DNA from 2 places in the Arthrobacter sp. GmRoot5-12 genome. Region 1 is predicted to be linked to the other one. Evidence: riboswitches for the same ligand, from Rfam matches in the RefSeq annotation. Region 1 holds a riboswitch; the other holds the start of a gene.
What was found. Region 1 has a riboswitch for S-adenosylmethionine ahead of metX (homoserine O-acetyltransferase MetX). Riboswitches for the same ligand answer to the same signal wherever they lie in the genome.
Positions count from the first base shown of each region.

Region 1 (4,345 bases):
CATAGGAGACTGAGATGTCCAACGGATGGTCTTTCGAAACCCGCCAGATCCATGCAGGCCAGGAGCCCGACAGTGCCACCGGAGCCCGCGCGCTCCCCATTTACCAGACCACGTCCTTCGTGTTCCCCAGCGCCGAAAGCGCAGCCAACCGCTTTGCCCTCGCCGAACTTGCGCCCATCTACACCCGGATTGGCAACCCCACCCAGGATGCCGTCGAACAGCGGATCGCCAGCCTTGAGGGAGGCCTGGCCGCTTTGCTGCTGAGCTCGGGCCAGGCCGCCGAGACGTTCGCGGTGCTGAACATTGCGGAGGCGGGGGACCATATTGTGGCGAGCCCCAGCCTTTATGGCGGAACGTACAACCTGTTCGCCCACACCCTGAAGAAGTTCGGCATCTCGGTCACCTTCGTCCAGGATCCCGACAACCTGGACCAGTGGCGCGACGCCGTCCAGCCGAACACCAAGCTCTTTTTCGGTGAAGTGGTGTCCAATCCCCGCCAGGACGTCCTGGACATCGACGGCATCTCCGAGGTGGCCCACCAGGCAGGCGTGCCACTGATCGTGGACAACACCCTGTCCACGCCCTACCTGATCCGCCCACTGGAGTGGGGTGCGGACATCGTGATCCACTCCGCCACCAAATACCTGGGCGGCCACGGCTCCGCAATTGCCGGCGTGATCGTGGACTCCGGCAAATTCGACTTCGGCAAGGACCCTGAACGGTTCCCCGGCTTCAACACCCCGGACCCCACCTACAACGGCCTGGTCTACGCCCGCGACCTAGGCGCCGACGGTGCGCTGGGTGCCAACCTCTCCTACATCCTCAAGGCCCGCGTCCAGCTGCTGCGCGACCTTGGCTCGGCGGTTTCCCCCTTCAACGCCTTCCTGATCTCCCAGGGCCTGGAGACGCTGAGCCTGCGGGTGGAACGCCACGTTGCCAACGCCACGGAAGTGGCGCGCTGGCTGGAAGGACGGGACGACGTCGAATCCGTCGCCTACGCCGGGTTGCCCTCCAGCCCCTGGTACGAGCGTGGCCGCAAGTACGGGCCCAAGGGAACGGGCGCCGTCGTGGCCTTCAACCTTGCCGGCGGAGCGGAGGCGGGCAAGCGCTTCGTCGACGCCCTGGAGCTGCACTCCCACGTGGCCAACATCGGCGACGTCCGCTCCCTGGTCATCCACCCGGCGTCGACCACCCACAGCCAGCTCTCGCCGGAGCAGCAAGCGGTGGCCGGGGTGAATCCGGGACTGGTCCGGCTCTCTGTTGGCCTGGAGCACATCGATGACATCCTGGCCGACCTGGAAGCGGGTTTCCGCGCTGCCAAAGGCGCCCAGAGCTAAAAGCGCGCCAGGGCTGACGCCGGGAGGGCCGGCAAGCGGGGAAGTCACAACCAGTCACACTCTTGGCCTGGAGCGGGGGGTGTTTCGTACACTCGAACCAGGTCATGAGTGCCAGTGACAGCCCCGGCTTGCTGGCCGGCAACCCTCCATCCGCGGTGGGGTGCCCCGGGTGAGGACCTGGCCTGCCGGTCAGACGACGGCAGGCAAGCGCGTAGAAGAGGTCTTGCCATGACGGTTACCGTCGCCCGAACCACCATCCCCGAACACGGAATTGTCCGCTACGCCTCCATCGGAGGGCTGGAACTTGAAGCCGGGGGATACCTCCCGGACGTCACGCTGGCCTACGAAACCTGGGGCACGCTCAACGCCGACGCCAGCAACGCCATCCTGATCGAGCACGCCCTGACCGGCAGCACCCACGTGACCCGCGGTGACACGGACGAAGAAGGCTGGTGGGAACAATTGGCCGGTCCCGGCGCTCCCGTGGACACGGACAAGTTCTTCGTGGTGTCCGTCAACATCGTGGGCGGCTGCTACGGGTCCACGGGCCCGTCGTCGGCCGCCCCGGACGGAGCCCCCTGGGGCTCCCGCTTCCCCCTGGTCACCCTGCGGGACAGCACGGTGGCAGAGGCCCGGCTGGCTGACCAGCTGGGCATCAGCAGCTGGTTCGCTGTCCTGGGCGGATCCATGGGCGGCGCCCGCGCCCTTGAATGGGCAGTGACCTACCCGGAGCGGGTGCAGCGCTGCGCCGTCATCTCCGTGGGCGCCGCGAGCACGGCGGAACAGATCGCCTTCGCGCAGGCCCAGACCCTGGCCATCCGGCAGGACCCGCACTTCAACGGCGGCGACTACTACGGCGGCCCCTGCCCGGAAGCCGGGCTGGCACTTGCCCGGCGCATCGCCCACATCACCTACCGGTCCGCGGCTGAACTGGAAGGCCGCTTCGGCCGGGAACCCCAGGCGCCGGAGTCGCCCCTGAAGGGTGAGGCTCTGGCCGCCCGCGGCCGCTACCAGGTGGAAAGCTACCTGGACCACCAGGGCAGCAAGCTCGTGAAGCGCTTCGACGCCAACAGCTATATCGCCCTCACCGAGGCGCTGATGAGCCATGACATCTGCCGGGGCCGCGGAACCCTGGCCGAAACCCTGGCCAGGTCCACCGCCAGGTTCTTCGTGGCCGCCGTGGATTCGGACCGGCTGTATTTCCCGTCGCAGTCCCGTGAGCTGGCCCAGGCCCTGCCGGGGGACGTGGACGTGCACGTCATCCAGGCGCCGATCGGGCACGACGGGTTCCTGACAGAGATCGGGCAGCTGGGCAGCCAGCTCCGGAGCAGCTTCCTGGCCTAGCGCCGCGCATGTGCATTCCTGCAGATGCCTTCTGCACTAATCGGCGTTGAGGTTGCACCGCAGGCAGACCATACTCAATCGAATCCGGTGCGTTCGTGGTGTGCATCACACCCGGCCGCCATTGATTGGTCCCCGTGGTGTCGACGACGACGCCGAAGGAGTTCGCATGAGTACGGAAAGCTCCGCCGCAAGGCGCACAGAGGAAACCGACGTCAAGGCTTCAGGCCTTAAGAAGGTGGTTACGGCCTCCATGGCCGGAACCGTTGTTGAGTGGTACGAGTTCTTCCTCTACGCCTCGGCTGCCACCCTGGTGTTCGGAAAGGCCTTCTTCCCCAACGCCGGCACAGAACTGGATGGCATCATCGCCGCCTTCCTCACTTATGCCGTCGGTTTCGTGGCCCGCCCCATCGGCGGCATCGTCTTTGGCCACTTCGGCGACAAGTTCGGACGCAAGAAGCTGCTGCAGCTGAGCATCATCCTGGTAGGCGTCTCCACCTTCCTCATGGGCTGCCTGCCCACGTTCCAGCAGATCGGCTACTGGGCTCCCGCACTGCTGGTGGTCCTCCGGTTCGCCCAGGGCTTTGCCGTTGGCGGCGAGTGGGGCGGCGCCGTCCTCCTCGTGGCCGAACACAGCCCCAGCAAATCCCGCGGTTTCTGGGCCAGCTGGCCACAGTCGGCAGTGCCGCTGGGAAACCTGCTTGCCACCGCCGTCTTGTTCACCCTGTCCTCCACGTTGACCCAGGACGCCTTCCTGGGGTGGGGCTGGCGCGTAGCGTTCTGGCTGTCCGCGGTGATCGTCCTGATCGGTTACTACATCCGCACCAAGGTCAATGACGCACCGATCTTCCTCGAAGCCCGCAAAGAGGTCGAAGCCGGCCACAAGGGCTACGGCGTCGCTGAGGTATTCCGGCGCTACCCCCGCGGCGTCTTCACCGCCATGGGCCTGCGCCTGGCGGAAAACATCCTGTACTACCTCGTGGTCACGTTCTCCATCACCTACCTGAAAACCGTGGTCCAGGCCGACACCACCCGCATCCTCCTCCTGCTGCTCCTTGCCCACGCCCTGCACTTCGCCGTCGTGCCCATGGTGGGCAAGCTGTCGGACCGGTTTGGCCGCAGGCCCGTCTACATGGCCGGCGCCATCATGGGGGCCACCTGGGGCTTCTTCGCCTTCCCCATGATGGACACCAAGAACGATGCCATCATCCTGGCCGCCATCATGATCGGCCTGGTGTTCCACGCCTTCATGTACGCCGGGCAGCCTGCCATCATGGCGGAAATGTTCCCCACCCGGATGCGCTACTCCGGGGTTTCCCTGGGCTACCAGGTGACGTCGATCGTTGCAGGATCCCTGGCCCCGATCATCGCCGCCTCGCTCCTGGGCGCCTACAAGTCCTCCGTCCCCGTGGCGGTCTACCTGCTGATCGCCTGCGCCATTACCGCCGTCGCGGTCTACTTCCTGAAGGAAACCCGCGGCATCTCGCTGCACGACGTGGACGCCGCCGACGCCCAGGGCACCGCCGACCTCCTTGCCGCCCGCAAGAAGTAGCAGGATCCGTGAAAGCCGCCGTCCTGTACTCCACCGTTCCCGCCGCCCCCACCACGGGGGCCGGCAACGGGAAGCAGACCTACTCCGAGGCCGCTCCGCTGCTGGTGCAGGAACT
Region 1 is NZ_AP046056.1:392,699-397,043, reverse strand. Features, by position in the region: gene AC6JAM_RS01855 (bifunctional o-acetylhomoserine/o-acetylserine sulfhydrylase) at 15-1,337, shown strand; SAM riboswitch class IV at 1,438-1,553, shown strand; gene metX (homoserine O-acetyltransferase MetX) at 1,566-2,681, shown strand; gene AC6JAM_RS01845 (MFS transporter) at 2,848-4,230, shown strand; gene AC6JAM_RS01840 (zinc-binding dehydrogenase) at 4,239-4,345, shown strand, end outside.

Region 2 (4,345 bases), 3.1 Mb from region 1:
CCCGCCTCAGCGGCATCGCCCACCTGAGGGGACACGAGACGGACAGGCTCGCGGCCCTGGTATCGGAGATCAACCGGCTGGGCGGTGACGCAGAGGAAACCAGCGACGGCCTGGTGATCCGGCCCGCCCGGCTGCACGCCGGCGTCGTCCACAGCTACGCCGACCACCGCATGGCCACGGCCGGCGCAATCCTGGGACTCGCCGTCGAAGGCGTACAGGTGGAGGACATCGGCACCACGGCCAAGACCATGCCGGATTTCCCGCAGCTGTGGGCCGGCATGCTGGCCCAGGGAGAAGGGTCCGCAGTCGGACCGGAAGGGCGCGGCAGTGGCGCGGAGCACTGATTCCTGGGACGAATCGGACGTTCGGATCCGTCCCAGCAAGAAGGGCTCCCGGCCGCGCACCAAAGACCGCCCCAGCCACGACGACGCCGTGACCGGACGGATCATCACGGTGGACCGCGGGCGGTACACCGCGGTAGTGGACGAGGACTCGGAGAATGAGCGCGTTGTCATTGCCGCGCGCGCCCGGGAACTTCGGCGCTCGCCCGTTGTGGCAGGCGACTTCGTCTCGCTCGTGGGGGACGTCTCCGGCGCGCCGGACACGCTGGCCCGGCTGGTGAAGATCCAGGACCGCCACACCCTCCTGCGCCGCAGCGCCGACGACACCGACCCCGTGGAGCGCGCGGTGGTGGCCAACGCCGACCAACTGGTGATCGTGGTGGCTGCCGCCAACCCGGAACCCCGCACGGGGTTCATCGACCGCGCGCTCGTGGCCGCATACGACGCCGGAATCGAACCCATCCTGCTGGTCACCAAGGCCGACGTCAAAGACCCCGCGGACCTGCTTTCCAACTACACGCACCTGGACTTCCCGGTGATCATCAGCAAGACGGCGGATGCGCAGGCGTCGGGAATCGATGCCCGGTCCGATGACGGGCTCTCGGCGCGGCTGGACAGCGCCGCAGTGGCGGCGCTGCGGGACCATCTCGATGGCAAGGTCACCGTTATGCTGGGGCACTCCGGCGTCGGCAAGTCCACCATGGTGAACGCCCTGACCGGCGCCGAGCGGGCCACCGGCGGCGTGAATGCCGTGACCGGGCGCGGCCGCCACACGTCGTCGTCGGCCCTTGCCTTGCGGTTGGCGGACGCGCCTCCCGGCAGCTGGATCATCGATACCCCCGGCATCCGTTCCTTTGGCCTGGCGCACGTGGACCCTGACCGCATCCTGCGCTCCTTCCCGGACCTCTCCCCCGGCATCGAGAACTGCGAACGGGGCTGCAAGCACACCGCAACAGCAGTGAACTGCGGCCTCGACGACTGGGTGGCAGGCGGACACGCAGGTCCCACCGGCGCGGCCCGGCTGGCCTCGCTGCGGCGCCTGCTTGGTACGGACCCGAGGATGGAAGCACAGGAAACCAAGGAGCTCGGCAGCGTCAACTGACGCGTTCTCCCGGCAGAACCGTCCACAGACGGTAGTTTGGAACCATGATCCAACCCGCTTCGAGCTACAACGATGACCTGCGCCTGGCCCATGTCCTGGCCGACTCCGTGGACGACCAGACCATGAGCCGCTTCAAGGCCCTGGACCTCCACGTTGAGACCAAGCCGGACCTGACGCCGGTCACCGACGCGGACAAGGCCGCCGAGGAAGCCATCCGGGGCCAGCTCTCCCGTTCACGCCCACGCGACGCCGTCCTGGGCGAGGAATTCGGCAGCACCGGCCACGGTTCCCGGCGCTGGATCATCGACCCCATTGACGGAACCAAGAACTTTGTCCGCGGCGTTCCCGTATGGGCCACGCTGATCGCCCTCGTGGATGAGGGCGAACCGGTGGTGGGCGTCGTCAGCGCCCCGGCCCTGGGCAAGCGCTGGTGGGCGGCGAAAGGCATGGGCGCGTACATGGGCAGGTCCCTTGCCGCCGCCACCCGCCTCCGCGTGTCCAACGTGTCGAAGCTTTCCGACGCCTCCCTCTCCTACTCCAGCCTGGGCGGGTGGAAGGAACGCGGAAACCTTGACGAGTTCCTCGGCCTTACCGAGGACGTTTGGCGGACCCGGGCCTACGGGGATTTCTGGTCGTATTGCATGGTGGCCGAGGGCTCCGTGGACATCGCCTGCGAACCCGAGCTGAACCTCTATGACATGGCTGCCCTGGTGCCGATCGTGGTGGAGGCCGGCGGCCGGTTCACATCCCTGGAAGGCGAGGACGGCCCGTTCGGCGGGAACGCCCTGGCCACGAACTCAATCCTGCACTCGGAGGTCCTGCACCGATTGAACCCGTACCTGGACGATCTGCTGTAACTCACGCGCTTTCCACGTTTGAACGAATAATGCGACGCCGGACACCTCCCAAGGCAGGTGCCCGGCGTCGTTTATTCGGGGGCGCGTAACAAAGCCCTTAACAATTGCCGCGGCTTCAGTCCTGGCCGCCCCATGTCCTACGCTTTTATGCAGGTCACGAGTGCCAGCGCAAAACCCCGGTTTGCTGGCCGGCAACCCTCCATTCGCGGTGGGGTGCCCCGGGTGACGACCAGGCCGGTCCGGAGCGGATGCGGCAAGCGCGGATTCCACTATGCCGGAGTCCTGTACCAAGTGAGGTCTCTGTGACAACTGCCACCGTCTCCCCCCAGCCCGTCATTGCCGAAGCTGCCGTCCCCCATGCACGCCACGCCGCAGCCGGCCGGCCGCTCGCTGCCGTCACCGGCGCCGAAATCCAGGCGCCCCTGATTTCAGGCGGCCACGTGCGGTACGCCAACCTCGATTACGGCGCCTCCGCCCCGGCACTGTCCGTAGTATCCGCTTACCTGAATGAGATCCTCCCCTACTACGCCAGCGTCCACCGCGGGGCAGGATACGCATCCCAGATCAGCACCTCCGTGTACGAGAACGCGCGCAGCATCGTCAGGGATTTCGTGGGCGGCCGCCCGGATGATTCGGTCATCTTCACCCGCAACACGACGGATTCGCTGAACCTGCTGGCCGGCTGCCTTCCCGTGACCGATGGCCGCCACGACGGCGAAGTGCTGTACCTGGACATCGAACACCACGCCAATCTCCTGCCGTGGCAGGGCGTCCCGCACCGCAGCATCGTCGCCGCCGACACCATCACCGGCACCCTTGAGGCCGTACGTGCCGAGCTTGGACAGGGCGGTGTCAGCTTGGTCGCGGTCACGGGGGCCTCCAACGTGACCGGCGAAATCCTCCCCATCCGGGCGCTGGCCGCGCTGGCCCACGAACATGGCGCACGGATCGTGGTGGATGCGGCCCAGCTCGCGCCGCACCGCCGCATAGACATCAGCGCGGATGACGTCGACTACCTCGCCTTCTCAGGCCACAAGCTGTACGCGCCCTTCGGCGCCGGCGTCCTGGTGGGGCGCCCGGACTGGCTGGACGCCGGCGTCCCGCACCTCGCCGGCGGCGGCGCCGTCAAGGAAGCCAGGCTCGACGGCGTCAGCTGGGCCACCGGCCCGGCCCGCCATGAGGGGGGCTCGCCGAACGTCCTGGGGGCCGCCACGCTGGCCCGCGCCACCCAGGTCATTGCAGGCCTGGACCAGGCACGCTGGCACGCCCACGAGTCCGCCATCCGCTCCTTTATGGTGGAGGGACTCCAGCGGATCGACGGCGTCACGGTTCACCAGATCTTCAAGGACACCAACCCCGAAACGGACACCATCGGGGTGGTCAACTTCTCCGTCGAGGGTTACGACGCAGGACTGGTGGCGGCGTACCTTTCGGCAGAGCATGGCGTGGGCCTGCGTGACGGGCGCTTCTGCGCCCATCCCCTGCTGAAGCGCCTGGGCCTGCCGTCCGGTTCCCTCCGCGCCAGCTTCGGCGTCGGTTCGCGCCTGGAAGATGCCGAGCGCCTGCTGGCCGGCATCCAGGCGCTCCGGAGCAACGGGCTGGGCTGGGACTACGTGGTGGACGCAGGCCGCTGGGTCCCTGCCAACGACACCCGCACCTACCCGCACTGGGCGCCCAACACCCCTGGAACAGCCGGCGCAGCGCCCTGCATCGACGACTGACGCCGGAAACCGCCACTCCTGTTTCAGCCGGCTGACCGTGTGCCAGGGGAATGCGGTAAATTCGAAAGGTACCGCAGGACGTCAGCTGAAGGAGGCCACGCGTGGTTCGGGGTGGCCCCAAGCTTGATCACGGGCGGCGCAGGGAACTGGGCCAGAGCTTCCAGGACGGCGGCAGGCACTACCAGCGCGTCCGGCCCGGCTACCCTGAGGAGTCAGCCCGGTGGCTGGTGCCCGCCGACGCCCATGAAGCCCTCGACGTTGGTGCCGGTACCGGAAAGTTCACCGCGCTGCTGCTGGACATGGGGCTGGACGTCACGGCCGTGG
Region 2 is NZ_AP046056.1:3,513,019-3,517,363, reverse strand. Features, by position in the region: gene aroA (3-phosphoshikimate 1-carboxyvinyltransferase) at 1-344, shown strand, start outside; gene rsgA (ribosome small subunit-dependent GTPase A) at 328-1,443, shown strand; gene hisN (histidinol-phosphatase) at 1,488-2,300, shown strand; SAM riboswitch class IV at 2,453-2,566, shown strand; gene AC6JAM_RS16240 (aminotransferase class V-fold PLP-dependent enzyme) at 2,603-4,021, shown strand; gene AC6JAM_RS16235 (class I SAM-dependent methyltransferase) at 4,123-4,345, shown strand, end outside.
Region 2: another riboswitch for S-adenosylmethionine. It lies ahead of AC6JAM_RS16240 (aminotransferase class V-fold PLP-dependent enzyme); the one in region 1 lies ahead of metX (homoserine O-acetyltransferase MetX).